DNA from 2 places in the Burkholderia sp. SR8 genome. Region 1 is predicted to be linked to the other one. Evidence: riboswitches for the same ligand, from Rfam matches in the RefSeq annotation. Region 1 holds a riboswitch; the other holds the start of a gene.
The links. A riboswitch is a leader RNA that binds a small molecule or an ion and turns the genes downstream of it on or off. The one in region 1 is predicted to bind cobalamin.
Positions count from the first base shown of each region.

Region 2: linked by a shared signal. The riboswitch ahead of Q3A80_RS05640 (TonB-dependent receptor domain-containing protein) and the one ahead of cobA (uroporphyrinogen-III C-methyltransferase) in region 1 are both predicted to bind cobalamin.

Region 1 covers NZ_JAULUC010000007.1:108,502-115,489, forward strand. Annotated here, with positions in the region: gene Q3A80_RS11155 (TonB-dependent receptor) at 1-2,077, shown strand, start outside; cobalamin riboswitch at 2,147-2,381, shown strand; gene cobA (uroporphyrinogen-III C-methyltransferase) at 2,492-3,301, shown strand; gene Q3A80_RS11165 (cobalamin biosynthesis protein) at 3,298-3,675, shown strand; gene cobO (cob(I)yrinic acid a,c-diamide adenosyltransferase) at 3,709-4,311, shown strand; gene Q3A80_RS11175 (cobyrinate a,c-diamide synthase) at 4,315-5,619, shown strand; gene Q3A80_RS11180 (M20 aminoacylase family protein) at 5,856-6,988, opposite strand, start outside.
Region 2 covers NZ_JAULUC010000003.1:307,727-331,201, reverse strand. Annotated here, with positions in the region: gene Q3A80_RS05720 (SDR family NAD(P)-dependent oxidoreductase) at 107-862, opposite strand; gene Q3A80_RS05715 (SDR family NAD(P)-dependent oxidoreductase) at 871-1,737, opposite strand; gene Q3A80_RS05710 (nuclear transport factor 2 family protein) at 1,791-2,291, opposite strand; gene Q3A80_RS05705 (nuclear transport factor 2 family protein) at 2,478-2,990, shown strand; gene Q3A80_RS05700 (EthD domain-containing protein) at 3,042-3,758, shown strand; gene Q3A80_RS05695 (isocitrate lyase) at 3,813-5,399, opposite strand; gene Q3A80_RS05690 (YbaK/prolyl-tRNA synthetase associated domain-containing protein) at 5,810-6,358, shown strand; gene Q3A80_RS05685 (helix-turn-helix transcriptional regulator) at 6,355-6,993, shown strand; gene Q3A80_RS05680 (threo-3-hydroxy-L-aspartate ammonia-lyase) at 7,064-8,038, shown strand; gene Q3A80_RS05675 (hypothetical protein) at 8,169-8,402, shown strand; gene Q3A80_RS05670 (SDR family NAD(P)-dependent oxidoreductase) at 8,479-9,303, opposite strand; gene Q3A80_RS05665 (SDR family NAD(P)-dependent oxidoreductase) at 9,305-10,180, opposite strand; gene Q3A80_RS05660 (NADP-dependent oxidoreductase) at 10,224-11,216, opposite strand; gene Q3A80_RS05655 (Dabb family protein) at 11,297-11,929, opposite strand; gene Q3A80_RS05650 (hypothetical protein) at 11,919-12,263, opposite strand; gene Q3A80_RS05645 (AraC family transcriptional regulator ligand-binding domain-containing protein) at 12,434-13,474, shown strand; cobalamin riboswitch at 13,583-13,774, shown strand; gene Q3A80_RS05640 (TonB-dependent receptor domain-containing protein) at 14,126-16,054, shown strand; gene Q3A80_RS05635 (LysE/ArgO family amino acid transporter) at 16,113-16,751, opposite strand; gene Q3A80_RS05630 (Lrp/AsnC family transcriptional regulator) at 16,867-17,328, shown strand; gene Q3A80_RS05625 (VOC family protein) at 17,392-17,802, shown strand; gene Q3A80_RS05620 (copper-binding protein) at 17,989-18,339, opposite strand; gene Q3A80_RS05615 (DUF2182 domain-containing protein) at 18,378-19,169, opposite strand; gene Q3A80_RS05610 (DUF1326 domain-containing protein) at 19,166-19,810, opposite strand; gene Q3A80_RS05605 (MFS transporter) at 20,145-21,308, shown strand; gene Q3A80_RS05600 (hypothetical protein) at 21,321-21,569, opposite strand; gene Q3A80_RS05595 (hypothetical protein) at 21,707-22,120, shown strand; gene Q3A80_RS05590 (acyltransferase) at 22,095-22,661, opposite strand; gene Q3A80_RS05585 (electron transfer flavoprotein subunit alpha/FixB family protein) at 22,665-23,475, opposite strand, start outside.

The DNA.
Region 1 (6,988 bases):
TGCGGGCGTTGCGCCGTCCCCCCTCGCGGCGGCCGAGTTCGACGACGAACTGTCCGCGATCGACGTGCGCAGCCGCCGCCACCCGTACGATCCTCGTCCCGACAGCGTGAGCACGGCGACCCGCACCGCCAGCGACCCGCGTGACGTACCGCAAACCGTCGACAGCGTCTCGGTCGACGAAGCGCTGTCCTACGGCGGCCGCACGCTTGCCGATGCGCTGGCCGGCGTGCCGGGCATGTCGAACACGTCCGATACACGCTTCGATTCGTTCCGCATTCGCGGTTTTTCCGGCGCAGGCGACCTGCTGCTCGACGGGATGCGCGACGATGCGCAATACGTGCGCAGCCTCGGCAACATCGAGCGCATCGAAGTGCTGAAGGGGCCGGCCGCAGCGCTGTACGGGCGCGGCAGCGGCGGCGGCGTCATCAACCGGATCACCAAGCAACCGTTGCCGGAGAACTTCGGAAATGTCTCGGCCGCAACAGGCAGTGACGGACGTCTCGGCGCATCGGTCGATCTCAACCGGATGCTGTCCGGCGCATGGAGCATGCGGCTCAACGCCGGGCGTGAACATGCACGCAGCTTCCGCGACCACGTCGACGGCACACGCCAGTACGTCGCGCCTTCGATCAAATGGCAGGACGCGCGGCGAAGCTGGCTGCTGCAGTTCGAATACGACGCCTACAAGCGCGTGCCCGATCGCGGTCTGCCCGCGTCGGTCGCCGAGGTCGACGCGGCCGGCAGGCCGGTCGCGTTCTCGCTGCCGGCCGCGTCGCGGACGACGTTTTTCGGCGCAGCGGGCCAGGACACCATCCGCGACGCGAACATGAACTGGCGCTCGGTCTTCACCCACGCGCTCGGCGGCGACTGGCAGGTCCGGCACGCGCTGAGCGTGCTGGATCTGCACAGCACGTTCGACAATACCTACGTCACGCAGAGCTACGTCGCGAAACCGCGCGACTACCGACACGTGCCGCGTGCGCGCTACGTGCAGGACATGACGCATCTCAATGTGCAGACCGGCATCGAATTGAGCGGCAGGCTCGCGACAGGGCCGGCATTGCACGACCTGCTGCTCGGCATCGAATACGGTTGGCAACGGCGCGCGCCGAAGCTCCTGCAGGCGGGCGCGGCACCGGTCCCGATCACTGGACCGGACAGCGCCGTACCTGCCGGCTCGGCCCTCCGGCCGTTCGCGATGAACCGCCATCGTGTCAGCGACTATGCGGTCTTCGCGCAGGACCGGGTCGAGCTCGGACGATCGTGGAAGCTCCTCGGCGGCCTGCGCTGGGAACGCTTCGACGTCGATTCCAGCAACGTTCTGGACAACCTGCGCTCGCGGCGCACGACGACGGCGTGGGGCCCGCGGCTCGGCGTCGTGTGGTCGCCGGTCGCTGCGCACAGCATGTATGCGTCGTACAGCAAGAACTTTGCGCCGGTCGGCGGCGACCTGATCGGAATCACGCCGAACGCACGCGGCAATGCCAACGATCTCGGCCCGCAATACACGCGCCAATACGAAGTCGGCGTGAAAAGCGACTGGCGCGGCGGCGCACTGAGTACGACTCTCGCGCTGTTCCAGCTCGACCTGTACAACCGCCGCGTCGCCGATCCGATCCGGCCGGGATTTTTTGACCTGACCGGCCTCGAGCGCAATCGCGGACTGGAACTGGGCGTCGCGGGCCGGCTCGCGGGCGACTGGTTCGTGCGCGGCGGCATCGGATGGCAGCACGCGCGGGTGGTCGATGCCGAGCCGAAGTACGCGGGCAAGCGGCCGGCAGGCGTGTCGTCGTCGAACGGCAGCCTGTTCGTCAGCCACGCGCCGCTGCTCGGCTTTTTCGCGGAACTCGGGCTGATTTACGAAGGTGCGCGCCATGCCGAGCGGGACAATCTGCTCAAGCTGCCCGGCTACGTCCGCTGGGACGGCAAGGCCGGATACCGGACACGCGACCTCGAAGTGACGCTGGCGGCCGTCAACCTGACCGATCGCGACTATTACTCGAACGCGACGAGCACTGCGCAGATCATGCCAGGTTCGCCGCGGACGTTCACGCTGACGGCGGCGTACAGGTTCTGATCCCGGCGGCCCACGCGCCGGCCCCGCGCAGCCGGCGCGCCGGGCGGCTTGCATCGTGCAAGCCTGTGCTATCGTATGCGCCGCGTTCGGTGCTCGCATGCGCATTCCCGCGCATGCAGTTAAACGGGAAACAGGAGGCGGGAATCCGCCGGGCCTGTGCTGTCCCCGCAACGGTACGCCGCCCGCGCGCCGCGGTTCCCCCGCACGCGCCCAGGCCGCCCGCGATGCCACTGCCCGCCAGGGCGGGAAGGCTGCGGCCTGGCAAGCGGCCAGCCCGGATACCGGCCGACGCAAGGGGCGAGCCAAAGGCTCGCCGAACGCCCTGTCCGCGGGGGACGGATCGGGTGCGCATTCCGCCCGCGCGTGCGCGGGTTTCGCCCGATCCGCCATGCCCTGCCTGTCCGCCGGCCGCCGATGTGCCGCTCGCTGTCCCCTTTCCACCGCTACCGCACGGTGCGCGCCGTGCCGCGCCCGGTGAGCCGCGCCTGGCTCGTCGGCGCCGGCCCCGGCGACGCCGATCTGCTCACGCTGAAAGCCGTGCGCGCGATCGCCGCGGCCGACGTGCTGCTGGTCGACGATCTCGTGAACCCGGACGTGCTGCGCCACGCGCGCGCCGACGCGCGCATCGAGCATGTCGGCAAGCGCGGCGGCCATGCGTCGACGCCGCAGGAAGCGATTGTCGCGGCGATGCTCGCGCACCTGCGCGCGGGCCGCAGCGTCGCGCGGCTCAAGGGCGGCGACCCGTTCGTGTTCGGCCGCGGCGGCGAGGAACTGCTCGCGCTCGGCGCGGCCGGTTTCCCGGTCGAAGTCGTGAACGGCATCACGGCCGGGATCGCCGCGCCGGCCGCGCTCGGCATTCCGGTCACGCATCGCGGCGACGCGCAGGGCGTGATCTTCGTCACGGGCCACGGCGCGGGCGCCGACGAACCGGACTGGCGCGCGCTCGCCGCGACGCGGATGACGATCGTGATCTACATGGGCATTCGCCGGCTCGATGCGATCGCGGCCGCGCTGCGCGACGGCGGCCTTGCCGGCGACACGCCGTGCGCGGCGATCGAGAACGCGACGCGCGACGTGCAGCGGCACGTGCTCGCGACGCTCGATACGATCGTCGAACGCGTGAGCGCGACCGGCATCGGCTCGCCCGCGATCGTCGTGATCGGGCGCGTCGCGGCGCTCGCCGACGATCCGGCGGTGCGTGCCGCGCTCGGCACGCGTGCATGATGCGCGTCGCGCTCGGCGTCGGTTTCCGCGCGAACGTGAGCGCCGCGCAGCTCGACGCCGCGATTCGCGCGGCGCTCGCACAGTACCCGGACGCGGAGCCGGCCGTCGTCGCGACGCTCGCCGACAAGGCGCGTGCGCGGCCGCTGCGCACGCTGTGCGCGCGGCGCGGCTGGCCGCTCGTCGCATTCGACGCGGCGCAGCTCGCGCAGTGCACGGCGCCCGCGTCGAGCGGCCCGTCGGCTGCCGCGCTCGCGCGCTTCGGCGTGGCCGGCGTGGCCGAGCCGTGCGCGCAGCTTGCAGCGCCTGCCGGGCGGCTGCTCGGCCCCAAATCCATCGTGGGCGGCGTGACGGTCGCGCTCGCCGGCCCGCTCTGAACTTTTGTTTCGCTTTCGACAGGACGACTCCCGATGAAGACCGATGCCGAATCCCATCAGCGGATGACCGAACGCCGCCGCGCCGGCCATGAAAAGAAACAGGCCGCCGCCACGCAGGAAAAGGGCCTGCTGATCGTCAACACCGGCAACGGCAAGGGCAAGAGCACGGCCGCGTTCGGGATGGCCGTGCGCGTGCTCGGCCACGGGATGCGGCTCGGCGTCGTGCAGTTCATCAAGGGCGCGCTGCATACGTCCGAGCGCGATTTCCTCGGCGCGGTCGCGCAATGCGACTTCGTGACGATGGGCGACGGCTATACGTGGAACACGCAGAACCGCGACGCCGACATCGCGACCGCGCGCAAGGGCTGGGACGAGGCGCGCCGGATGATCGACAGCGGCGACTACCGGATGGTGATCCTCGACGAGCTGAATACCGTGCTGAAGTACGAATACCTGCCGCTCGACGAAGTGCTCGCGACGCTCGTCGCGCGACCGGCTTCGGTGCACGTCGTCGTCACCGGCCGGCATGCGCCGGATGCGCTGATCGACGCGGCCGATCTCGTCACCGAGATGCGGCTCGTCAAGCATCCGTACAAGGAGCAAGGCGTGAAGGCGCAGCCCGGCGTGGAGTTCTGACCGATGCCGGCCTGCCCCGCGCTGTTCGTCAGCGCGCCCGCGTCCGGCCAGGGCAAGACGTCGGTGACGGCCGGCCTCGCGCGGCTGCACCGCCGGCTCGGCCGGCGCGTGCGCGTGTTCAAGACCGGGCCGGATTTTCTCGATCCGATGCTGCTCGAACGCGCGAGCGGCGCACCCGTGCATGCGCTCGACCTCGGGATGGTCGGCGAAGCCGGTTGCCGCGCGCTGCTCGCCGACGCCGCATGCGATGCGGACCTGATCCTGATCGAAGGCGTGATGGGGCTGTTCGACGGCACGCCGAGCAGTGCCGACCTCGCGGCCGCGTTCGGCGTGCCGGTCGTCGCGGTGATTTCCGCGAAGGCGATGGCGCAGACGTTCGCGGCGATCGCATTCGGACTCGCACGGTTCCGGCCGGGACTGCCGTTTCACGGCGTGCTGGCGAACCGTGTCGGCTCGCCGCGGCATGCGGCGCTGCTGCGTCAGGCGCTGCCCGGCGACTTGCGCTGGCTCGGGCACGTGCCGGCCGATGCGGGCATCGCGCTGCCGGAACGGCACCTCGGCCTGCACCAGCCGGCCGACATCGCCGACCTCGATGCGCGGCTCGAGCGTGCGGCCGACGTGCTCGCACAGACGGCGCTTGCCGAATTGCCGCCCGCCGTCGCATTCGCCGAACCGGACGTTGCGACCCCGCTGCCGCGCGCGCTCGCCGGCAAGCGGATCGCGATCGCGCGCGATGCCGCGTTTTCGTTCATCTATCCGGCGAATCTGGCGCTGCTCGCCGCGCTCGGTGCGCAGCTGCAGTTCTTCTCGCCGCTGGCGGACGAGCCCGTACCCGGCGATTGCGACGCGCTGTTCCTGCCAGGCGGGTATCCGGAGCTGCATGCGGCGACGCTCGCGGCGAATGCCGTGACCGCGCGGTCGATCCGCGCGCACGCGTCAGCCGGCCGGCCGATCGTCGCGGAATGCGGCGGGATGGTGTATCTGTGCGAATCGCTGACCGACGTGGACGGCGTGACGACGCAGATGCTCGGGCTGCTGCCCGGCCATGCGACGATGCAGCGCCGGTTCGCGGCGCTCGGGATGCAGCAGCTGGAGACGCGCACCGGGGCGATGCGCGGGCATACGTTTCACTATTCGCGGCTCGATACGCCGCTGGCGCCGGTGGCGACCGCCGCGCGGCCCGATGGCGAGCCGGGCAGCGGCGAAGCCGTGTATCGCTCGGGCGCGATCGTCGCGACGTACATGCACATGTACTGGCCGTCGGATCCGGATGCGGCGGTGGCGCTGTTCGGCGGGGATGTGTTCTAGTGTGACCGGCATCGCCACGACGCCTGGCCTGAACGGCACCTCACACCGAAATCACGAAGTCGTTTCGGCATAGTCGCTGCACGCGCTGCTTGCGATTGCAGATGCCGTTCGATGTCGATGCGTTGCGGCAGGATGCGGACGACATCGGACGTGTCGTCCGTTTCGCGATGGAACACGGCGGTACGTATTGAAGTCGGCCGCCCGCTCGTCGTCGCTTCTGCGCGCCCGCCTTGCCGTCACACCAGGAACGCTTCGGCCAGCTTCACCCAATACGACGCGCCGGTCGGCAGCGCCGCGTCGTTGAAGTCGTAGCCGGGGTTGTGCACCATGCAGCCGCCCTCCCCGTCGCCATTGCCGATGATCAGGTAGCAGCCCGGCCGCTTCTCGAGCAGGAACGCGAAATCCTCGCTGCCCGTGAGCGGCACCATCCCGTCGATCAGGTTCGCTTCGCCGACCCACTCGCGCGCGACGCCGCGGGCGAACGCGGTCATCTCCTCGTCGTTGACGAGCACCGGGTAGCGGCGCTGGTAGTCGATCGTGGCGCTCGCGCCGAACACGGCCGCCTGCGCATGAACGACTTCCTTGATGCGCGTTTCGAGCAGGTCGCGCACGTGCGGCTTCAGCGCGCGCACGGACAGGCGCATCTGCGCGCGGTCGGGGATCACGTTCGGCGCGTCGCCCGCGTGGATCGCGCCGACCGTGACGATCGCCATATCGAGCGGCGACACGTTGCGCGACACGATCGTCTGCAGTGCGATGACGATCTGCGCGCATACGACGACCGGGTCGATCGCCTTGTGCGGCACCGCGCCGTGGCCGCCGCGCCCCTGCACGTCGATGATCACGGTATCCGACGACGCCATGAACGGCCCCGGCAGGAAGCCGAATTTGCCGGTCGGGAAACCGGGCATGTTGTGCATCGCGAAGATCGCGTCGCACGGGAATTGCTCGAACAGCCCGTCGTCGAGCATTTTCTTCGCGCCGCCGAGCCCTTCCTCGGCCGGCTGGAAAATCAGGTTCAGCGTGCCGGAAAAGCGGCGCTCGCGCGCGAGGTGCTTCGCGGCGGCAAGCAGCATCGCGGTGTGACCGTCGTGGCCGCACGCGTGCATCTTGCCGGGGATCGTGCTCTGGTACGGGAGACCGGTCGACTCGTGGATCGGCAGCGCGTCCATGTCGGCGCGCAGGCCCAGGCGCTGCGCGCCGTCGCCGACCTTCAACTGCGCGACGACGCCCGTGCCGCCAAGCCCGCGATGCACCGTGTAGCCCCACGCCTGCAGTTGCTCGGCGACGAGGTCGCTCGTCGCGAATTCCTCGAAGCCCAGTTCGGGATGGGCATGAATACGGTGCCGGATCTGAATTATTTCGTCGG
Region 2 (23,475 bases), on a different contig from region 1:
CTTCCGATTGCGGTTTGCCGGCCGCGACGCAGCGCTGCGTGCGTGCGAGCCGGCGCTCCCGATTCACCGGCGCCGCAGCGATAGGCCGCACGCGCCGCGTATGCGTTCAGCCCCAGTACGCCTGCCCGCCGTCGAGCGGCAGCGTCGCGCCCGTCAGGTACGCGGCGTCGCGGCTCGCGAGAAACACGATCGCGCGCCCGATGTCCTCCTCGCAGTCGCCGACGCGGCCGAGCGGGATCGTGCGGAAGAACGCCGCGGCTTCGTCCGGGTTCGCGTCGACCCAGCCCTGCAGCCCCGGCGACAGCGCATGCGGCGCGACCGCGTTCACGCGGATCCCGTCGGCGCCCCATTCGCAGGCCGCCGCCCGCGTGAGCGCACGGATCGCTTCCTTGGTCGCCGCGTACGCGCCGTATCCCGACGTGTCCCAGCGCACCGCGGCCGACGACGCGAAATTGACGATCACGCCGTCGCCCTTCAGATGCGGATGGCACGCTCGCATCATCCGCAGCGTCGCGATCGGCCCCGACTCGAGACCCGCGAGAAAATCCGCGTCGGTCACATCGAGCAGGCGGCCGAGCGGCACGACCTGCGCGTTGTTGACGAGGATCTGCACGCCGCGAAAGCGCTCGACCACCGCATCGACGCACTGCCGGATCTGTTCGGCATCCATCACGTCGCAGACGAACGGCTCCGCGACACCGCCGCGTGCACGAATCGCGTCGCACGTCGCGACCAGCTTGCCGCGCGTGCGGCCGACCACGGCCACCTGCGCGCCTTCGGCCGCGAGTGCGTGCGCGACGCCTTGGCCGACGCCCTGCCCCGCGCCCGTCACGAGCGCGACCTTTCCGTCGAGCATGCCCATGCGCGCCCTCAAGCGACGATCGCCGGATGCGCCTGCACGGGGCCGCCGAGCAGATCGCGATACGACGGCGGCTGCTTGCCGTCGAGATCCGCGATGCCGTACCGCAGCGCCGCTTCCGCACCGACCAGCACCTGCCCGGACAGCGCCATGCGTTGCGGATCGGCGTGAATCGCATGGATCACGCGCCCGGTGAATTCCGGGCTTTCGGCGACCAGCGAGAATTCCTTGTACAGATCGGGATGCTCGTCCCACACGCGCGTCGTGCGCTCGGTGCGCAGCGGCCCCATCCAGATCGACACGGCCGCGACATCGAACGGCTTCAGGTCCACGGCCATGTCCTTCGCGAACTTGTCGACGCCGGACTTCTGCGCACCATACGCGGCGCCATGCATGTAGCAGCTCGCGCCGAACGACGACGTGAACGCGATCAGCCCGCTGCGGCGCTTCGCCATCAGCGGCGCCGCATGCCAGCTCGCGACGTACGCGGAGCGCAGCCCGACGTCGAGGATGTTCACGAGATCGAGCGACTTCTCCCAGAACGGGCCCGGCAGGATCAGCTGATCGTGCAGGTAGGTCGCGTTGTTCACGAGGATGTCGAGCCGGCCGCTTTCGCGTTCGACGCGCTCGAACAGCGCCTGCACCTGCGCGTCGTCCGCGTGGTCGCACGCGACCGCGATCCCGCGGCCGCCGAGCGCGTCGATCTCGCGCGCGGTCGCGTGGATCGTGCCGGGCAGCGATGCGTCGCCCTCGTTCTGCGAGCGGCCCGTCACGTAGACGGTCATGCCGGCCGCGCCGAGCGCGCGTGCGATGCCCTTGCCCGCGCCGCGCGATGCGCCCGTCACGACGGCGACCGGCGCCTCGTGGTTCTGTGTCATGTTCGGTGTCTCCTGGGGGATGGTTCTCGACCGGCGTGGATCGCGTGCGAGCATCAGGCAGCAGGCAGCTGCGCGCCGGCGAACAGCACGCGCGGCGCATCGCCGTCGTAGCGGGCGGACAGCGTCGACGTGACGACGCAGCGCGTGGCCGCGATCTTCCATTCGCCGTCGACTTTCCGGTATTCGTCGTCGTAGGTCGCGCCGAGCTGCGTGAGCGTGCGCGCATGGGTATCGAGCATCTGGTAATGCAGCCCCCACGTGCCGCGCGCATGCGTGTCGTCCAGCACGGTGATGTCGGGGTTCACGCCGTGGTGCATCTCGACGATGTGCGGGTGGCAGCCCAGCCGCTCGAACACGTCGACGAGCGCGTCGCGATGGTCGAACGTGCCGATCCGGCCGTAGTCGATGTGCACGGTGCCGGGCGCGAAGCAGTCGCGCATGCCCTGCGGATCCTTCCGGTCGCAGCACGCGAAGTAGCGGGCCTTCAGCCGGCGGATCGCGTCGGCGTCCTCGAGCCTGCGCACGCGCACTTCCATTCGTTCGATCGGGGTCATGCCGTCTCCTTGGTCTCGTGTGCGCGGATCGCAAGCCGCGTCGACGCCACGTTACAGGCGCACGGGATGCCGGCCATCACCTGTTTGGATGAACCCGCTGGCCGGTCGCTGCGTTCGTCCGAACGGACGATGCGATGCACGCGGCTTCGTTCCTACCATCGGACGACACCACCACGAGATACCGCGATGGACGACACGACCCGCACGCTCCACGAATACGAGCAGATCCGCCAGCTGAAGTACCGGTATTTCCGCGCGATCGACACGCACGACTGGTCGCTGTTGGAACAATGCGTGACCGATGACTGCGAAGTGCGGCTGCAAGGCGGCCGCTATGCGTACGACGGCCGCGACGCGTTCGTGTCGAGCCTGCGCGCGCTGATCGGCAAGCCGACGTTCCTGACGATGCATCACGGCCATCATCCCGAGCTCACGCTGGTGTCTGCGGACCACGCATGCGGCGTGTGGTTTCTCGAGGATCACGCGATCAATCTCGACGAGCACTACCTGGTGCACGGCACCGCGTTCTACGACGATCAATACGTGAAGCGCGACGGCGTGTGGCGCATTCACGCGACGCGTCACGAGCGGCTGTTCGAAACCGTCACGTCGCCGATCCCGCCGTCGTTCACGCTGACCGCGAACCGCTTCGTGCCGCGTACGCGCGGCGCGGCCGAATCGACATTCGACGTTTCCTGAAACCCGGCGGCAGCGCCGCCGATCCCGTCATTTCCCGCTGGAGCCGGAACAATGGAGAAAGTCATTTACGTGTTGTGGCGCGATGCGCAGGCCGCACCCGAGCCGTGGAGCCGCAGCGTGCGCGCGCAGCTCGCCGACAAGCTGCTGTCGCTCGGCGCGCACGGCGTGCAGGTGAACGTCGCCGACGCCGACGTCGCGCCGGCCGCCGGCCTGAAGCAGACCAACACGCAGCCGGGCATCGACGGCATCGTCGCGGTGTGGGTCGACAGCGCGAACCCGATGTTTCGCCAGCCGTTCGACGACGCGGTGCGCGCGGCCGTCCCGCACATGGCCGCGTATCTCGTCACCGAGTCGCAGCCGATTCCGAACACGCGCTTCCCGGCGCGGCCCGGCGAACGCACGACCGGCTTCTCGCAGCTCGCGTTCCTGAAGCGCCCGCCGCGGCTCACGCACGAAGCGTGGCTCGACGTGTGGCACGGTCATCACACGCGCGTCGCGATCGATACGCAGGACAACTTCCTGTACGTGCAGAACGTGGTCGTGCGTGCGCTCACGCATGCGGCGCCCGGCTACGACGCGATCGTCGAGGAATGCTTCCCGGCTGCGGCGATGACCGATCCGCACGCGTTCTTCGATGCGGTCGGCGACGACGAGAAATTCCAGCGCAATGTGGCGGAGATGATGGACAGCTGCGCGCGCTTCATCGATTTCGACAAGATCGACGTGGTGCCGACGAGCCAGTACGTCGTGAAGCCGGTGCGCGGATAAAAAAAAACGCCAACCCGCGATGAACGGGCTGGCGTCGTGCCGCGGGTCGGGCGATTACGAGAACTGATTCATCGTGTTGTCCTTGCCCGCCGCCTTCAGCGCTGCTTCGCCGCTGAAGTATTCCTTGTGGTCGTCGCCGATATCCGAGCCGGACATGTTCTGGTGCTTGACGCACGCGATGCCCTGGCGGATTTCCTTGCGCTGTACGCCGGCCACGTAGCCGAGCATGCCCTGGTCGCCGAAGTATTCCTTCGCGAGGTTGTCGGTCGACAGCGCAGCCGTGTGGTACGTCGGCAGCGTGATCAGGTGATGGAAGATGCCCGCTTCGCGCGATGCGTCGGCCTGGAACGTGCGGATCTTCTCGTCGGCGATCTTCGCGAGTTCCGTGTCGTCGTACTCGACGCTCATCAGGCGGGCGCGGTCGTATGCCGACACGTCCTTGCCCTCGGCCTTCATCGCGTCGTAAGCCTGCTGACGGAAGTTCAGCGTCCAGTTGAACGACGGGCTGTTGTTGTACACCAGCTTCGCGTTCGGGATCACCTTGCGGATTTCGCTGACCATGCCGCCGATCTGCGCGATGTGCGGCTTTTCGGTTTCGATCCACAGCAGGTCGGCGCCGTTCTGCAGCGACGTGATGCAATCCAGCACGCAGCGCGCTTCACCCGTGCCCGCGCGGAACTGGAACAGGTTGCTCGGCAGGCGCTTCGGACGCAGCAGCTTGCCGTCGCGCTTGATCACGACGTCACCGTTGCCGAGCTGGTCGGCCGACAGTTCTTCGCAATCGAGGAACGCGTTGTATTGATCGCCCAGGTCGCCCGGCGTGTTCGTCACGGCGATCTGCTTGGTCAGGCCGGCGCCGAGCGAGTCGGTACGCGCGACGATGATGCCGTCGTCCACGCCCAGTTCGAGGAACGCGTAACGGATCGCGCGGATCTTCGCGAGGAAGTCCTCGTGCGGCACGGTGACCTTGCCGTCCTGGTGGCCGCACTGCTTCTCGTCGGACACCTGGTTCTCGATCTGGATGCAGCATGCGCCCGCTTCGATGAACTGCTTGGCCAGCAGGTAGGTCGCTTCCGCGTTGCCGAAGCCGGCGTCGATGTCGGCGATGATCGGCACGACGTGCGTCACGTGGTTGTCGATCTTTTCCTGGATCGCGGCCTTCGCGGCGGCGTCCTTCGCCGCATCGAGCTCGCGGAACAGGCCGCCGAGTTCGCGCGCGTCGGCCTGGCGCAGGAACGTGTACAGCTCGCGGATCAGCGCGCTGACCGAGGTCTTCTCGTGCATCGACTGGTCCGGCAGCGGGCCGAACTCCGAGCGCAGCGCGGCGACCATCCAGCCCGACAGGTACAGGTAGCGGCGTTCGGTGCTGTTGAAGTGCTTCTTGATGGAGATCATCTTCTGCTGGCCGATGAAGCCGTGCCAGCAGCCGAGCGACTGCGTGTACTTGGACGGGTCGGCGTCGTACGCGGCCATGTCCGCGCGCATGATCTTCGCGGTGTAACGCGCGATGTCGAGGCCCGTCTTGAACTTGTTCTGGGCACGCATGCGGGCGGCGTACTCGGGATTGATGGCATTCCACGCGCTGCCGTGGTTTTCCTTCAAACCAGCCACTGCCTTGATGTCGTCTTGATATTGGGACATGTCTATCTCCTGGGAACGAAGCGCATTTGAGTAAAGCGTTCAGCGTGTCCGCCGCGTGTGACGAAGCGAACTGCATGGACTCAATACTAACGCCGGCCGTCGCGGTTTCGAACAACTCTTATATAAGACATAAGATATAAATTTCGCTTGTTTTTCAATGAGATAAGCAAGCCGTTTTGCGATGCAAAACAGGTTTTCAAGCGGCGGGACGGCGTTGCGGCGGGAATTCGGCTCGCATTCCGCGATATGAAACGATCTTTCGGCACCTGGTGGAACGACAGATTTCGCAGTCCACGCGTCACGGCCCTGCCGCGGATGTGACAAAACGTCTATACTTGGACGATTCATCGACGGCGAACGACACGCGCCGTCTCCGCGTATCGCGATGCGCCCCTCCTGCCTGGAACGACATGAGCGACTACCCTGTTTTCGACGCGCTGTGCGAGCTGCTGACGACGTCCGGCGCGCGGTTCCGCGTGCTCGAGCACCCGGCCGAAGGCAAATCCGACGTGATCGCCGCGATTCGCGGCACGCGTCCCGAACAAGGCGCGAAGGCGATGCTTTGCACGTTCAGGGACGGCGGCGATGCCGCGGCGCTCGCGGTGATCCCCGGCCATCTGAAGATCGATTTCCGCAAGGTCGCCGACGCGCTCGGCCGCCGCAAGGCGACGCTCGCGCCGCCCGAACTCGCCGCCACGGTCACGCGCTGCGTGATGGGCGCCGTGCCGCCGTTCGTGTTCGACGCGAACGTGACGCTCGTCGTCGATCCCGCGCTGATCGCGCTCAATGACGAAATCGCGTTCAACGCGGGCCGGCTCGATCGCTCGATCGTGCTCGATGCGTCCGACTATGTGCGGATCGCCCGGCCGCTGCTGGCCGACATCACGCGGCCGCAAGCGAGCGATGCGGGCACCGCAGCCGCCGCACCGGCCGCGCCGACGCTCGAGGCCGACGCATGACCACACCCCGCCGCCACCCGCCATCCGAACAGGCGTCGCTGATCGAACAGGTGCTGCGCATCGCCGAAGGGCTCGGCGCGATGTTCGCACCGTTCACCGAGGTCGTCGTGCACGACCTGCGCACGCCCGAGCACGCGATCCTCGCGATCCACAACAACCTGTCGGGCCGTGCGGTCGGCGATCCGGCGACCGAGCTCGGCCTTGCACGCATTGCCGACGACGACTTCCCGCAGGTGCTCGCGAACTACGCGAACCGCTTCGCCGACGGCCGCACCGCGAAAAGCACGTCGGTCGGCATCAAGGATTCGACCGGCCGCTACGTGGCCGCGCTGTGCCTGAACGCGGACGTCACGCTGTTCCGCGGCTTCCAGGGAATGCTGAACCAGTTCTGCAGCACCGAAGGCGAGCCGGTCGCCGAAACGCTCGACCCGGCCGGCGCGGATGCGATCCGGCAGCGCATCGATGCGTACGCGACGCGCCTCGCGACCACGCCGCGCGAATTGAAGACCGACCAGCGCCGCGAGCTGATGCAGACGCTGAAGGCGGACGGCTTCCTCGAAGTGCGCCGCGCGATGGAAATCGTGTCGCAGCATCTCGGCGTATCGCGCGCCACTGTATACAACGATGCGAAATGAAACGTGACGCGAACGCGCACGCGCCGCGCCTCGCGTTGACCTGTTGACTGACTCTTCCGACGAGCGACTCATGAACACTCCGACCCTCCCCACCTACGACGACGTCGCGGCCGCCGCGGCACGGCTCGAAGGCCACGCGCACCGCACGCCCGTGATGACGTCGCGGACGATCGACGAAGCGCTCGGCGCGCAGGTGTTCTTCAAGTGCGAGAACCTGCAGCGCATGGGCGCGTTCAAGTTCCGCGGCGCGTTCAACGCGCTGTCGCGCTTCGACGCGACGCAGCGCCGCCACGGCGTCGTCGCGTTCTCGTCGGGCAACCATGCGCAGGCGATCGCACTGTCGGCGCGCATCCTCGGGATCCCGGCGACGATCGTGATGCCGCAGGACGCGCCGGCCGCGAAAATGGCCGCGACGCGCGGCTACGGCGGCAACGTCGTCACGTACGACCGCTACACCGAAGACCGCGAGCAGATCGGCCGCGAGCTCGCCGACAAGCACGGGCTCACGCTGATCCCGCCGTACGACCACGCGGACGTGATCGCCGGCCAGGGCACCGCGGCGAAGGAACTGTTCGACGAAGTCGGTCCGCTCGATGCGGTGTTCACGCCGCTCGGCGGCGGCGGCCTGCTGTCGGGCACCGCGCTCGCGACGCGCGCGCTGTCGCCGCATGCGAAGCTGTACGGCGTCGAGCCGGAAGCCGGCAACGACGGCCAGCAATCGTTCCGGTCGGGCTCGATCGTCCACATCGACACGCCGCGCACGATCGCCGACGGCGCACAGACGCAGCATCTCGGCAACCTGACGTTCCCGATCCTGCGCCGCGACGTCGACGCCATCCTGACCGCGACCGACGCTGAACTCGTCGACTGCATGCGCTTCTTCGCGACCCGTATGAAGATTGTCGTCGAGCCGACCGGCTGCCTGTCGTTCGCGGCCGCGCGCCGGATGAAGGACGAATTGAAAGGCAAGCGCGTCGGCATCGTGATCAGCGGCGGCAACGTCGATCTCGAGAACTTCTGCGCGCTGGTCTCCGCGTCCGCATGACCGCCGCGGCGCGTCGGTGACGCGACGAAGATCGCGTCCGTCACGCGCTGCCGCTCCTTCACGTCGCGTTAAGTTTCGCGCCCTAGACTGATTGGGTCGTCCCGCAGTCAGTCGTGAAGAAGGAGCCACCATGAACATGCACGCGATCGTCGCCGCCGCCCTCGCGGCAGCGTCCCTGTCGGCGTTCGCTCAACCGAACGCCGCGTCATCCGGTTTTGCCGCCCCGTCGCCACGCGACCACGTTGCGCAGGCCGGTCATCATTCGACCGCCGGCTTCGTGCTCGCGAAGATCGATCAGAACAATACGCCGCCCGATCGCGGCGGCGATCCGGGCGGCCGCACGCACGCCGGCACGCATATGTAACCGCGGCACACGTCACGCTGCGGGAGCCGGCCGCGTCGGTCGGCCGGCTCCCGCAGCGGCATCCCCCATCCCCCCATCACAGCGACGGCAGCGACGGATCGCGTGCCGCAAGAATGTCCGCGGTGCGCCGCTGCAATGCGCCGTCGAGCGTCTCCGGCTGCGGAATCAGCCAGTAGCGCCCGTCGCGAATGCCGTCGAACACCCTTGCGGCGAACGCGTCGGGCGTGAGCCCGTGCGCATTCAGCATCGAACGCATCGTGTCGACGAAGCGCTGCACTTCGGGCCGGTCGTGCACAGCGCCGAACGGATCGTCGAAGATGCCCGACTGTACGGGGCCCGGCGCGAGCAGCGACACGCCGACCGGCGCGCCGAGCATCCTGAGCTCGCCGTACAGCGATTCGGTCAGCGCGACCACCGCGAACTTCGTCGCCGAGTAAGGCGACATCAGCGGGCTCGGCAGGAAGCCGCCGACCGACGCGGTATTGACGATCCGCGCCGGCACGTTGCGTTCCAGCATCCGCGGCACGAAGCTGCGAATCCCGTTCATCACGCCGTGCACGTTGATCGCGAAGCTGCGCTCGAACCGCTCCGGCGCGATTTCCCAGCTGAAACCGGTCGCCATCACGCCCGCGTTGTTGAACAGCAGGTCGACGCCGCCGAAGCGCTGCCATGCCGCGTCGGCCAGCGCATCGACGGCATCCGGCCGGCTCACGTCGGTCGGCACGCACAGTACGTCGGTGTCGAGCGTCGCGGCGAATGCGTCGAGCTTCGCCGGGTCGAGGTCGGCCAGCACGACGCGCATCCCGAGTGCGGCCGCGTGGCGCGCGAGCCCGCTGCCGATGCCGCTGGCCGCGCCGGTGATCACGGCGGTGCCGCCGCCGAAGCGAATCGAATGCGTCATGTCAAAGTCCTGTCGGGTCGATGTGCGGATGCGCATACGCGGGAATCACCGGCGGCGGCAGCGGCGTGCGGCCGTCGAGCGAGCGCACCGCGAGCCCGTGCGACAGCGGGAAATGCAGGCTGTGCGCGACGAGGCCCGTGCGCTCGCGCGCCGGCAGGCTGCACAGCGCGAGCGCGGTTTCCGCGAGATACGCGACGTCCTCGGTCGGATAGCCTTCGGGGATGTAGCGCGCCGCGCCCGGCGTGCGGATCGCGGTGCTCGGCGCGACGAGGTTCACCGCGATGCCGTCGGCCTCCAGTTCGGCCGCGAGCCCCTGCGTGAAGCGCGACAGCGCGGCCTTCGCCGCCGCGTACACGGTCGCGCCGCCCGCGCGCGAGAAATCGTCGAACGGCCGCAGCGGCGCGAGTGCCGTGACCGAGCCGACGTTCACGATCCATCCGGCGCCGCGTGCGCGCATCAGCGGAATCGCCGCCTGGCTCAGTGCGAACGGGATGCGCAGATAGTGCTCGATCGTCGTGTCGAACATCGCCATCGGCATCGCGTCGACGCATGCGTAGTCGGCCACGCCCGCGTTGTTCACGAGGATGTCGAGACCGCCGGCCGCGTCGGCCGCGCGGGCGACGAGCGCGTCGCGCTCGGCAGGATTCGACAGGTCGGCAGCCAGCGCGATCGCGCGGCCGCCGGCCTGCTCGATCAGCGCGACCGTTTCGGCGAGCGTGCCGGCGGTCGTCGCGGACTGCGTGAGGCTGCGCGCGGTCACGACGACGGTCGCGCCCTCGGCTGCCAGCCGCTGCGCGATCGCGCGGCCGATGCCGCGGCTCGCGCCGGTCACGAGCGCGCATTTGCCCGCGAGCGTCGCGGTTCGGGTGTCGTTCATGGTGTCTCCGGTGAAGGTGGGGTTCCGTGCGGACCGTTCGGCGTCAGCCCGCGATATCCGCAACGTGCAGCACGAACTTCGTTTTCGCGTCGCCCGTTTGAACGAGGTCGAGTGCGCGCGCCGCCTGTTCCAGCGGAAAACTGTCGAAGCGCGGCACGCGCAGCGCACGCCGGCCGAGCCGGTCGGCGATCGATGCGAGCGTGGCGCCGCTCGGCATCCGGCTGTAGGTCATCGCGGTGCGCAGCCCGCGCCGCTCGGCTTCCGCTGCCGTCGCGGCCAGCCGCTGCGCGTCGCCGGGCGCGAGCGTCATGATGTTCGCGAGCGTGCCGCCGGGCGCGAGCAGGTCGAGTGCGGCGGGCAGCGTGTCGCCGCCGACCGCGTCGAGCACGAGGTCGACGCCGCCGGGTGCCCACGCGTTCACCGCGGCCGCGATGTCCTGCGCGCGATAGTCGATGCTCGTCGCCGCGCCGAGCGACTCGACGGTGTCAAGGTTGCGCGCCGAGCACGTGGCCGCGACGCGCGCGCCGGCTTGCGCGGCAAGCTGGATCGCGAACGTGCCGACCGCGCCCGCGCCGCCGTGCACGAGTACGGTCTGCCCGGCGCCCAGGCCGCCGTCGTCGAACAGGCCGGCCCATGCGGCGAGCGCGGGTGTCGGCGTGGCGGCCGCTTCCGCGAAGCCGACCGCCTCCGGCAGCCGCACGACCGAGTCGTGACGCACCGCGACGTATTCCGCATACGCGCCCCAGCGCCCTGCGCCGACGTCGGTCTGCGCGAACACGCGCATCCCCGGTGCGAATCCGTCGACGCCGTCGCCGACCGCCTCGACCACCCCGGCCGCGTCGAAGCCGATCACGAACGGAAACGTCATCTGCATGAACGCGCCGAGATAGCCTTCGCGGCATTTCCAGTCGGCGGGATTCACGCCCGCGTACGCGACGCGAATCAGCACGTCGCCGGGGCCCGGCTTCGGCGTGGGAACGTCGGCCACGCGCAGCGCGTCGGAATGGCCGACGCGGTCGATCAGCAAGGCTCGCATTGCTTGTGTCTCCGGATGATTGGAAATCGGTTTGCACGCCGGCCGGGGCCGGTCGGCCGGCGCGCGTTACGCGTGACGCGTCACGCCGCCGTGTCGGCCAGCAGGCTCGATGCGAGCGGACAGAACGCGTGCGAAATCGCGTCGACGGTCCAGTCGGGGCTTTCGGCGTCGAAACGGCGGTCGACCCAGCCCCAGTGATACGGATGCAGCAGGTATTCGCCGAGCAGATCGCCGACGTGCGCGAACTCCTGCTGCCATACATGCGTCCACGCGCCGGGCGTCACGATCCGGCTCAACCGCCAGTTGCGGATGCCGGGCATGAACGCAGGCATGCGTAGCAGCTCGCGCTCGAGCTCGCGTACCTGCGCTTCGCTGGCCGTCGGCCGCACCCGCAGCATCAGCGTGCGCCACACGCCGTCGCGCAGCGCCGGCTCGCGCAGGCCGCCGCCGATCGCGTCACAGGCGGCGCCGTCGATCCGCACGACGCCCGGCACGCGCGCAAGCGCCGTGAAATCCGTCGCGCGGCCGGTCGCCCGTTCGTCGCGCAGCACGTCGAGCGTGTAATCGCCCGCGCCCCAGCAGCCTTCGAGATTGCGTGCGAGCGCCACGCGTGACACGCCGGGCAGCGCATGCGCGGCGTCGCGCAACGCACGTTCGAGCGCGGCGACAGCGCCGTTCGCCGAAACCTGGATCTGGGCCGTGTCATGCCGCATGGTCGGCCTCCATCGGTGCGGGCAGCGGCGTGTCGGCGCCGGTCATCACATGGCGGCGGCGGGCGTCGCACAACGCATCGACGGCGATCCAGAATGCGACCGCGTCGGCGTCGGTCAGCGCACGCATCCGGTAGTACGACGGCGCATCGGCAACCTGCCAGATCAGCCACAACGTGCTCGGCTGCCCCGGCACCGCGACGGGCGGCGACACCCAGCAGCCCGCAGCGGTCAGTCCGCGGGCGGCATGGCCCGGCAGATAGCGGTCGCGCAGCAGCGCGAGCACGTCGGGAATGCGCTCGGGCGCGACGGTGATTTCGTCTACGATCTGGATCATTTCGCGGGTCGTCTCCGAGGCTTCGTGGCGGAATGCGAAACCGGCCGCCTACGCCGTTCCGGCGAGGCCGGATGCGGCCGGCGTGGATAGCATTCTTGCGTGGCGGCGCGCGGCCAACCCCTACCGGCGCGCTCATCGGCCCCTGTCATCGCGTTCAAAACGGAACACACATGAAACAGCACGCAATGCCGGCCCGCGGGCGCGTACTACCGGGCCTCGGCGCCCGCCTGCTCGACGAGCTGACGCGCAGCGGCGCGCTGCCGGAGCAATCGCGCGGGACCTCGGCCGCGCCGTCGGCAATGCCGACGCGCGACGGCTTCGTCGCGCTGTATCGCGACGCGATCGAGCGGCTCGAGGCGCAGGTCGCGCGCGGCAACGGCCATCCGCCGATGCGCAAGCAGGAAGTCGACCTGATGTGCCGCTGCCTGCTCAGCTGCGCGACGCTCGCCGACGCGATCCGCTGCGCGGCCGAGTTCTGCGCGATGCTGACGCCGCGCGCCGGCGCGCTGTCGCTGACGGTGCGCGACGGGCAGGCGGCGTTCCGGATGGATTCGCTGCGCCGTACGCGCAGCCCGGCCGCATGCCTCGTCGACCTGACGGGCCTGTTCTGCTATCTGCAGCTGTTCGGCTGGTTGATCGGGCAGCCGCTGCGGCCGCACGACGTGTGGCTGGCCCATCCGCGCCGCGACGACGCGATGCCGCTGCTCGGGCTGTTCAACGCGCCGGTCGACGTGGGCCGCGCTACCTACGGCTTCGCGTTCGACGCGGCACGGCTCGATGCTCGCGTGGTGCGCCAGCCGGGCGAACTGGCCGCGTTCCTCGTCGATTTCCCGTTTCGTCTGATCGATGCGGCGCCGGCCGTCGTGTCGTGGACGCAGCAGGTGCGCGGCTTTCTCGACGCGGCGCTCGCGCGCGAGCAGGCGCTGCCCGCGCTCGCGGAGCTGGCCGCGTGGCTCGGCGTCAGCGCAGCGACGTTGCGGCGGCGGCTGGCCGCCGAACGCAGCGGCTATCACCTGTTGCGCGAGCAGTGCCTCGCCGACGTCGCGCGGCGCTGCCTGCGCGAATCCGACTGGCCGGTCGCGCGGATCGCCGCGCATCTGGGATTCGGCGGCGAGGAAGCATTTCGGCGCGCGTTCGTGCGGTGGACGGGCGTCGCGCCAAGCCGGTTCCGGCGCAACGGCGGTGGTGCCGCCCCGCTTCGTCCGACGTGAATCGGGGCCCGCATACGCAAAAGCACGGTTCCGGAAAGCGTCCCGCGAACACTGACGTTTTTTCGCACCGCGCGCTGCCGGGCAATTGACGCCCGCAAGCGCTCGCCATTACGCTTGCGCGCTGATGGTTCCCGGAGACGGGATCAAAAGGGAACGCAGGGAGGCCATGCCTCGAATCTGCGGCTGCCCCCGCAACTGTAAGCGGCGAATCCGCGCCACCGCATGCCACTGGGAGACCGGGAAGGCCGGCGCGCATAACGACCCGCGAGCCAGGAGACCTGCCATCGACCCGAGGTCCAAGCAGCCGCACCGGGCGGGGTGTCCCGGCGCGCCAGGCACCGCCTTTGGCGGGCGCCCCGTTGCATGGACGGCCCGACCTCAGGACCCTTCCGATGTCCGTACTTGCCGGATCCGCTTCCCCGCCGGAAGCATCGCGCCGCCACGCCGCCCGCATGCGCGGCCGGGCCGCGCCCGTGTGCCGCGCCGCGCCGCCGGCTGTGCCCGGCGAGTGCCGCACGTGCGACGACGACACGCGCCGCGCTCGCCCGCACTGCCCGGCCGCGCGATGACCCGCCCGACGAACCCGCACGGGCCGCACCGCGCCCCGCATACGCTCGCCGTACCCGCAACACGATCACGTTTCGCTGCCCCATGAACCTTCGCCACCTTCTCGCCACGTCCGCCGCCACGGCGCTGCTGTCCCCGCTCGCGCATGCCGCCGGCGACGCGGCGCTCGCGCAGCCGCCGCAGCCCGCGGACGCCACCGACCTGCCGACGATCACCGTGACCGACACGCGGCACCTGCCCGAGTCGTTCGACCAGCGCTATGCGACGACGCAGGTGCTCACGCGTGCCGATCTCGACCGCCTGTCGCCGAGCGACCCGAGCATCACGCAGGCGCTCGCGACGCTGCCGGGCGTGACCGTGTCGCAGAACGGCGGCCCGGGCTCGTCCGCGTCGGTCAGCATCCGCGGCTCGTCGGCCAGCCAGGTCGCGGCCTTCATCGACGGGATCCGGATCGGTTCGCCGACCACCGGCGTCGCGCCGTGGGCCGACCTGCCGACCGACGCGTTCGAGCGCGTCGAGGTGATTTCGGGGCCGGCCGCCGCCTCGTTCGGCGCGAACGCGATGGGCGGCGTCGTGCAGCTGTTCACGCGCCGCGCGGCCGGCCAGCCGAACCAGACCACCGTGTCGTTCGGCGGCGGCTCGAACAAGACCTTCGACACGCAGCTGCGCACGTCGGGCACCGTGCCGTCGACGGGGCCGCTCGCCGCCCTCGGCGGCCTCACGTACGCGCTCGGGCTGCACGACTACAACACGGCCGGCATCGATTCGACGCGGCCCGTGTTGCCGTACCACGAGAACGGCCGCAACCCGTATCACGCGCAGGACCTCGACGCGCGGCTCGGCTATGCGCGCGACAACTGGTCGATCTCGACGTTCGCGCTGTACCACCGCTCCGACCTGTCGTTCGACAACGCGGGCTTCGCGAACCGCGAGCTCGATCATCAACTGACGACCGGCATCGCGTTCCATCTCGACATCACGCCCGACACGCAATTCGACCAGTCGGTCGGTTATGCGAACGACCGTCAGTTCCTGTATGCGAACGATCCGGCCATCGCGACCGACCAGATCGACTCGCAGCGCATCAGCACGTCGACGTCGCTCACGCACCAGGAACATGGCTTCCACCTGTTCGGCCTGCCGCTGTCGGGCGAGACGAAGCTCGCGTACGACTTCACGCGCGAGCAGGCGTTCCTGCCGGTCGACGTGCCGGACGGCGTGCCGACCCGCAACGATTCCGCATTCTCGCTGCATCAGTCGGCCACGCTCGGCAGCGTGACGATGTTCGTCGCGGGCCGCCACGAGATCATCGCGGGCAAAGCCGTGAACACCGGCAACGCGGCACTGTCCTGGGCGATCACGCCGGCGTATGCGGCACGTGTGTCGTACGGCAACGCGTTCCGCCTGCCGTCGTTCAACGACCTCTACTACCCCGGTTACGGCAATCCGGACCTGAATCCCGAGCGCAGCAATACGGTCGAGGCCGCGCTCGACGCGAACACCGCGTACGGCACCTTCAGCGCCGCGATCTACGACACGCGCGTGAGCAACCTGATCGCGTACAACCCCGCGACGTTCTCGCCGGTCAACATCGGCCGCGCGCATATCCGCGGGATCGACCTGTCGTACAAGGGCACGATCGGCCGCTCGACGCCCGTCAGCGTCGCGATCGGGATTCTGAATCCACAGGACGAAACCAACGACGGCTGGCTGAACCGCCGGCCGCGGCAGACCGTCAGCGTGAACGTCGACCACACATGGGACGAGCTGAAGCTGCACGCGCTGAGCACCGGCGCGTCGTTGACCTACGGCGGCACGACGTTCGACGACCCGGCCAACGCGACCTATCTGCCGTCGTATCTGACCGTCAACCTGCGCGCGTCGTACCGGATCAACGCGCATCTGACGGTGTCCGCGTCGCTGTCGAACCTGTTCGACCGTCAGTACATGACCGCATACGGCTACAACACGCTCGGCCGCACCGCGTTCGGCAAGGTCAGCTACACGTTCTGACGCGCGCCGCCGGCCTATCGGCGCCCACGGTCGCGGGCGTCGATGCGTCACGTGCGCATCAGGCTCCGACCGCGCTGCGCACGCCGGCGACCATCTGGATCGCGCCGAACCCGGCAATCACGACGGCCGATACGCGCGACAACCGGTGCATGAACGTCAGCGACATCCTCGTGCGCAACGCGGCGCTCGCGCTGCTCAGGCACAGCCACCACATCGCGGAACCCAGAAACACGCCGGCGACCATCAACGCCACGGTCGGGCCCATCGCGCCGGCCTCCGTGCCCGCCAGCGGCCCGAGCGCCGCGAAGATACCGACGAACGACAGGATCGTCATCGGGTTCGACAGCGTGAGGCCGAACGTCGTCAGGAAATCGCGCAGCACGGTCGTGCGCGGCAAGCCGCCCGGTGGCGCGGAGGCCGCAGGCGCCTGCCGCGCGATGCTCGCGGCGAGCCACACGAGGAATGCGCCGCCGCCGATCTTCAGCGCGACGGTCAGCGCCGGAAACGCGGTGACGATACCGGCGACGCCCAGCGCGCCGAGCAGCCCGTAGAGCGCGTCCGCGCATGCGGCGCCGATGCCCGTCGCGAAGCCCGCCTGAAAACCGCGGCTCAGGCTGCGCTGGATGCACAGCATGCCGATCGGGCCGACCGGCACCGCGATCGACAATCCCATCACGACGGACTTGATGAACAACATGGCCGGCTCCTTGCGAGATGCGATGACTCGAACCGCCATCGTAGGGAAAGTCCGGCCGCCGCCGAAGCCGGTTTTTAAGGAAAAATGGCGGCTTCACCTTAAAAACTCCGCCGCGATGGACGAACTCGACTGGAAGATGCTTGCGCTGCTGCAGGCCAACGGCCGCATCAGCTACACGGAACTGGCGCGCCAGGTTCACCTGTCGGTGCCGGCGGTGACGGAGCGCGTGAAGCGCCTCGAATCGGCCGGCGTGATCGACGGCTATACGGCGCGCGTCAATCCGGCCGCGGCCGGCTACCCGGTGAGCGCGCTGATCGGCATCACGGTGCCGCAGCCGGCGAAGGCGAAATTCCTGAAGCTGCTGGAAACGATCCCCGAAGTGGTCGAGTGCCATCACGTGACCGGCGCCGATTCGTACGTGATGCGGTTCGTCGCGGTCAGCATGGCGCACCTCGAGCAACTGATCGAGCGCATCAACCTGTACGGCGAAACGCGCACGTCGATCGTGATGTCGACGCCGCTGCCGGCGCGCGGGCTTGCGCGTCCCGCCGCGGCGATCAAAGGCATGCGGGGGTGACAGGACGCCCCGCGCTGCGCGATGCTGTGCAAAGCGCACCCTGCACGAACCGGACACCCTGCCATGTCAGTCATCGGACTCAATCATTACAACCTGCGCGCGGATCGGGCGACGCTCGAGACGCTGCGCGATTTCTACGTGAATGTCGTGGGCCTCGAACCCGGCCATCGGCCGCCGTTCCGGAGCGCCGGCTACTGGCTGTACGCGGGCACGCAGGCGATCCTTCATCTGTCGGAAGCCCGGCCGGGCGAGATGCGGCCGTCGCACGCGGTCAATACGTTCGATCATGTGGCGTTTTCGTGCGAGAACGCCGCGGGCATGGAACGGCGCCTCGCCGATGCGCAGGTCCGCTACTCGCGCACCTACGTGCCGCTCACGCGCCAACTCCAGCTCTTTTTTGCCGATCCGGCCGGGAATGGTGTCGAGTTGAATTTCACGCAGCCGGAGGACGTTTCCGGTGACGACGCGCGTTAGCGCGGCATCGTCGCTTGCGAATCCGGCGTCGTCGTCGGACGCCATGCTTCCGCGGGCCGCGTGACGGCAGCGTCTTCGCGCCGGACGCGTCCTGGTTCCGGCCCGGGCCATGCCGACACGGACGGCGACGCGTCGAGCAAGGGGATGCCGACTGCGACGCGGATCGGCGCGCGCGCGGCAACCGTATCACCGCGGCTTCACGAGCTTCACGACCGTCAGCGCGCCGTTCACGCGCTCGATGCGGACCTTGACCCTGTCGCCCGCGCGCAGCGAGTCGAGCATCGCCGGGTCGCCGGCCTTGAACGTCATCGTCATCGGCCCCATTCCGACGTTCTCGAGTGCGCCGTGTTTCAGCGTCAGCGTCCCGTGCGCGGCGTCGATCCGCTTCACCTCGGCATCGGTCAATGCCGCATCCGGCGCGGACGACTTCATGTCGCCCCTGTTCATGTCGGACATGCTGCCGGCCGCGCGCACCGGCATTGCCATGACGACGACCATCACGCCGAGCACGGCGACTGCAACGCAGCGGATCTTCATGGAGCCCCTCCCCGGCCGCAGCATGATGAACGCGCGCGTCACACCAGCAACGTCGCGACCGCCCACGAGATCAGCACGACGCCCAGCGCGCGGCCGACCTGCTCGCCGCCCGGCAGCACCTTCTCGACGAGCACGATCAGCGACAACGCGACGATCCACACGACGTTCATCACGCCGCCGACGAACAGCAGCGCCATCAGCAGCCAGCAACAGCCGACGCAATACGCGCCATGACGCGCGCCGAGCACGAAACTGCCGACGACACCCGGGCGCCAGCAGGTCGCGAGAAACCGCACCGGCGACCGGCATTGCCGCAGGCACGCGCGTTTCAGCGGAGAAAACTGATAGACGCCGGCCAGCGCGAGGACGAGCGCGGACAGCGTCGCGCTCTTCGACCACCACATCATCCCGGAGATCAGGCCGGCGGGCTGCAGCAGCATCTGCAGCACGGCCGCGCCCACCGAGAACGCGAGCCACGCGGCCAGATAGCCGGCCAGCAGCAACGCCGACGTGAGCGCCGCGCCCGATCCGTCCACACCGTGATGCCGCAGCACGCGGCGGTACAGCAGCACGAGCGGTGCCGCGGCAGGCGTCATCATCGCGATCATCATCACCCACCACATCACGATCACGGTGGCCAGCGACGGCGCCATCGCGCTCATGTCGTCGGCGAGCCGATGCGGGAACAACGCGAGCGCCGTCATGTCCCGCGCGGACATGCCGGTGCCGGCGCCCATCCACAGATACGCGCCGCACGCACCGACGAGCGCCGCCATGCCGACCAGCGTGACGACACGCTCGCGCCGCAGGACGTCGTCGAGGACGATCATGCCGTGGCGCGATGCCGGATCAGCCCGTGGTTGTTCATGTGCAACCGCGCGAACTGCGCATAGGTGCGCTCGAGATCGAGCTCGATGTGGCCGCGCGATCGGCTGGTGCCCGAACCGATTTCCGCGAGCTCGTATTCGAAGCCGTGCGGCAGGTCGATCCGCGCGCGATGTTCGGCGCCCGTCACCGGATTGCGGATCGGTTCGCCGACGAGGTCGAACACGCCGTCGACGCTGATCCGGCCGCGCCGCGCATCGACATCGACGTCGAATTCGATCTTCGCGAAGATCGGTTCGTACGCCTGTTCGAGCGTCGACGCGAACACCGAGAACATCGTCGCGAATGGATCGGTATCCTGACCGGTCATGATCTTCAAGACGGCCTCGCATTGCGCGGGGCTCGCACGCTCGTCGACGATCGGCTGGCAACGGCCGTGGCCTTCGTGAATCGGCCCGGGCCACTGAAACACGACCGCGATCCGGACGCCGTCGAGCACCACGTCGCCGTAGTGACCGCTGTCGATCGAAATCGCACCCATCGCTTCGCAGTGGCCGTGCGTCGGCAGCGAATTGAACTGGCACGGGCAACCGTATGAGCAATTGCAGTTGATCAGCTCGGTTCCCTGAATCTCCCACGGTGTCATGGCTTCACCTCGCGCGGTCGGTGGCACGTAATGCTTCGAATCTAGTGCACCGCACAGGGAAAGCAAAGGACGCGCGATACGCGGTAAAACCGGGCTCCACGCGGCGTGCAACGGCCGTGCGCCGACGAATTCGTCGCACCGTCACGCAGCCGCATCGATGCGCGTCGCACGGCAGGAAACGCAGCGGTCGATCGAGCGTGTTCGAACCGGTGCGGCCGGGGCCGCGACCGCTGCCGCGTCACTGCAAATGCGGGCACCGCGCATCGGTCCTGGTCCATACTGTCTCGCAATCGACGACTGCCCCGGCCGTCGACGCTGCTCCCGGATGCCCGTCATGCGCATTCAAAGTGCATTGCTGTTCCTCGTCGGCACCCTGCTCACCGCAGGCGGCTACGGCGCGACCTTCCTGCTGTCGATGCGCTTCCATGCCATCGGCGGTAGCGATCTCGATACCGGCGCCGCACTGGCCGCGGCGACGGTCGGCACGTTCGCCGGCTTGTCGTTCGTCGGCTGGTTCTCGCAACAGATCGGCACGGCACGCATCGCCGCGCTGTCGTCGCTGTGCATCGGCACCGGCATCGTCGGCTTCGCGCTCGTCGGGCGCGCGCCGCACGCCGACCTGCCGTCCGGCTTTCTGGTCGGCTTCGGCTGGGGCGCGTTTCACCTCGCCGCGCCGATGTCGCTCGCCGAGCGCACCAGCGGCGCCGAGCGCAACGTGTGGTTTTTCCGGTCGGCAACCTTTCAGATGACCGGAATCGGTGCGTCGCCGGCGTTTGCCGCGTATGCGATGCGGCTGCTGCACTGGTCGATCGACGACACGCTCTATGCGGTCGGCGCGCTGTGCGTGCTCGCGTCGCTGATGCTGGAGGCGTTCGGCCGCCAGTCTCCGCGCCCGCCCGCCGCGCCGTCCGGCGGCCGCTGGGTACGCGAGCTTCCCGCCATCTCGCGCACGCGCGCGGCCGTGCCGATCGCGATGATCGCGCTCGGCACCTGCGTGTTTTCGGGGCTGATGACGTTCCAGATGTCGTTCGTGCAAGGCACGCAAGCGCGTGCCGGCACATTCTTCAGCCTTTACACGCTCACCGTAATCAGCGTGCGCTGGCTGCTCAGCAGATGGGTCCGGATGGCGCGCCCGGCCACGGCGACCAAGGGCCTGCTCGTGACGATGCTGCTCGGTGCGCTCGCGATGCTCGGCGCTTCTGCGCACGCGTCGTTCCAGTCGATCGCGGCCGTGCTGCTCGGCGCCGGCTACGGGCTCGTGTACCCGGTCATCCAGGCGCAGGCGCTCGACGACTGCGCGGACACGCAGCAGCACGGCGTGCTGACGTGGTTCGTCGCGTCGTATTTCATCGGCACGTTCGGCTTTCCGTCGGTCGGCGGCTGGGTGATGGTTCACGCGGGCAAGGTGGCGTTGCTGATGCTGATCGCGAGCTGCGGGCTGGCGGCGCTGTCGCTCGCGATCCTGCACGACCGGCCGGCGCCGGTGCGCACGCATTAGGCGGCCGCGTGGTCAACCTTGCTTCTTCGGCGCGCGTGCGACGGCGAACCACGCCATCACCGCGCCCGCGACCCACGCGCAGGTCAGCAGCAGGTCGAAATCCATCATCCCTTCGAAATTCGCGGTGTTTTCGAAGCTGCAATGCCGGCTGCCGCGCGATTCGATGCAACCCGTGATGATCCACTGGATGTGCATGAACACGTGATAGAACGCGAAAGTCGAGGCGATGATGGCGACGCGCAGGCGTATAGGTGTTTTCATTCGGCGTCGAAGGCGAAGGACTGAGCTGACGCCGATCTTATGACAACGACGCCGCATCAGGCAATCCATCGGACCCGAACCATCGGGCCGGCATGCACGCGGGCGCTACACCATCCGCATAAACCCGGAGAAAAGCCATGACCGAACCCCACAGGATCGCGCTCGTCGTCGATCCGGCCTGCGGTGAGCGCATTCGTGAAATTGCCGGCGGTGTCCGGCATACGTGGGTCGTGACGAGCGATGCGAACGATCCGGTCGTCGAGCGGATCCGGCACGAATCGCGCACGACCCGCATGGCCGGCGATGCAGGCGGCGTCACGAAGTTCATCCGCTACGGCGACGATCCGGAAAGCTGGGGCGAGCACATGCTCGACGCGATCGAAGATCACCATGGCGGCCAGTCGTCACATCCGTGCTACACGGCACTCGACGTTCATGGCACTGCGCTTTCCCGCCGCCTTCGCGCGGCGCTCACCGAACGCGGGTTTGCAGCGTTCATGCCAACGAGCGACGGCTTTCTCGCCGTCAGGCTCGCGTGGTCTGACGAATGACCCGCGGCGCGTGCGTGCCGTCGATCTCCTTGAGCGTCTTCAGGCAATCGGCCGCCAACTGCTGATAGATCCGCGTGCCGTTCGCCTTCGCGGCGATCTCCGTGTCGCTCAGCTGCCGCACCACGCGCGCCGGCACGCCGGCGAGCAGCACGCCGCGCGGCACGTCGTAGCCGGCCTTCACGAACGCGCACGCCGCGACGATCGTGGTCGCGCCGATCGTCGCGCCGTCCATCACGACCGCGTTCATCCCGATCAGCGTGTCCGGCTCGAGCGTCGCGCCGTGCACGATCGCACCGTGGCCGACGTGGCTGTTCACGCCGAGCCGGCACGTGTCGCCGATGCCGACGTGCAGCACGCAGCCGTCTTGCACGTTGCTGCCGTCGCCGATGACGATCGCACCGAAATCGCCGCGCAGGCTCGCATGCGGACCGATGTAGCAGCGCGCGCCGATCGTCACGTCGCCGATCACGACCGCGCTCGGATGCACGTATGCGGACGGATCGACGCGCGGGCGCATCCCGTTGAATTCGAACAGCGGCATCGCTCAGAGCACCGCGGCTGCTTCGGGCACGAGCGTGAACAGGTCGCCGACCACACCGTAGTCGGCCACACTGAAGATCGGCGCGTCCGGATCCTTGTTGATCGCGACGATCACCTTCGAATCCTTCATCCCGGCCAGATGCTGGATCGCACCGGAGATGCCGACCGCGATGTACAGCTGCGGCGCGACGATCTTGCCGGTCTGGCCGACCTGATAGTCGTTCGGCACGTACCCGGCGTCGACGGCCGCGCGCGATGCGCCGAGCGCTGCCGACAGCTTGTCGGCCAGCGGCTCCAGCACCAACGCGAAGTTCTCGCCGCTGCCCAGACCGCGGCCGCCCGACACGACGATGTTCGCGCTGGTGAGTTCGGGGCGATCGAGTTTCGTCACCTCGCGGCTGATGAACCGCGAAACGCCCGCATCCGCAGCGGCTTCGATCCTGTCGATCGACGCGCTGCCGCCTTGCGCCGCCACCGGATCGAAACCCGTCGCACGCACCGTGATCACCTTGACCGGATCGCTCGACTGCACCGTCGCGATCGCGTTGCCCGCGTAGATCGGGCGCTCGAACGTATCGGCCGCCACCACCGCAGTGATCTCGGAGATCTGCGCGACGTCCAGCTTCGCGGCGATGCGCGGTGCGATGTTCTTGCCGTAGGCCGTCGCCGGCGCGAGGATGTGCGAGTAGTTCGACGCGATCGTCAGCACGGTTGCCTCGACGTTTTCCGCGAGGCCTTCGGCCAGTTGCGGCGCGTCGGCGAGCAGCACCTTCGAAACACCTGCGATCTTTGCTGCTGCATCGGCCGCCGCTTGC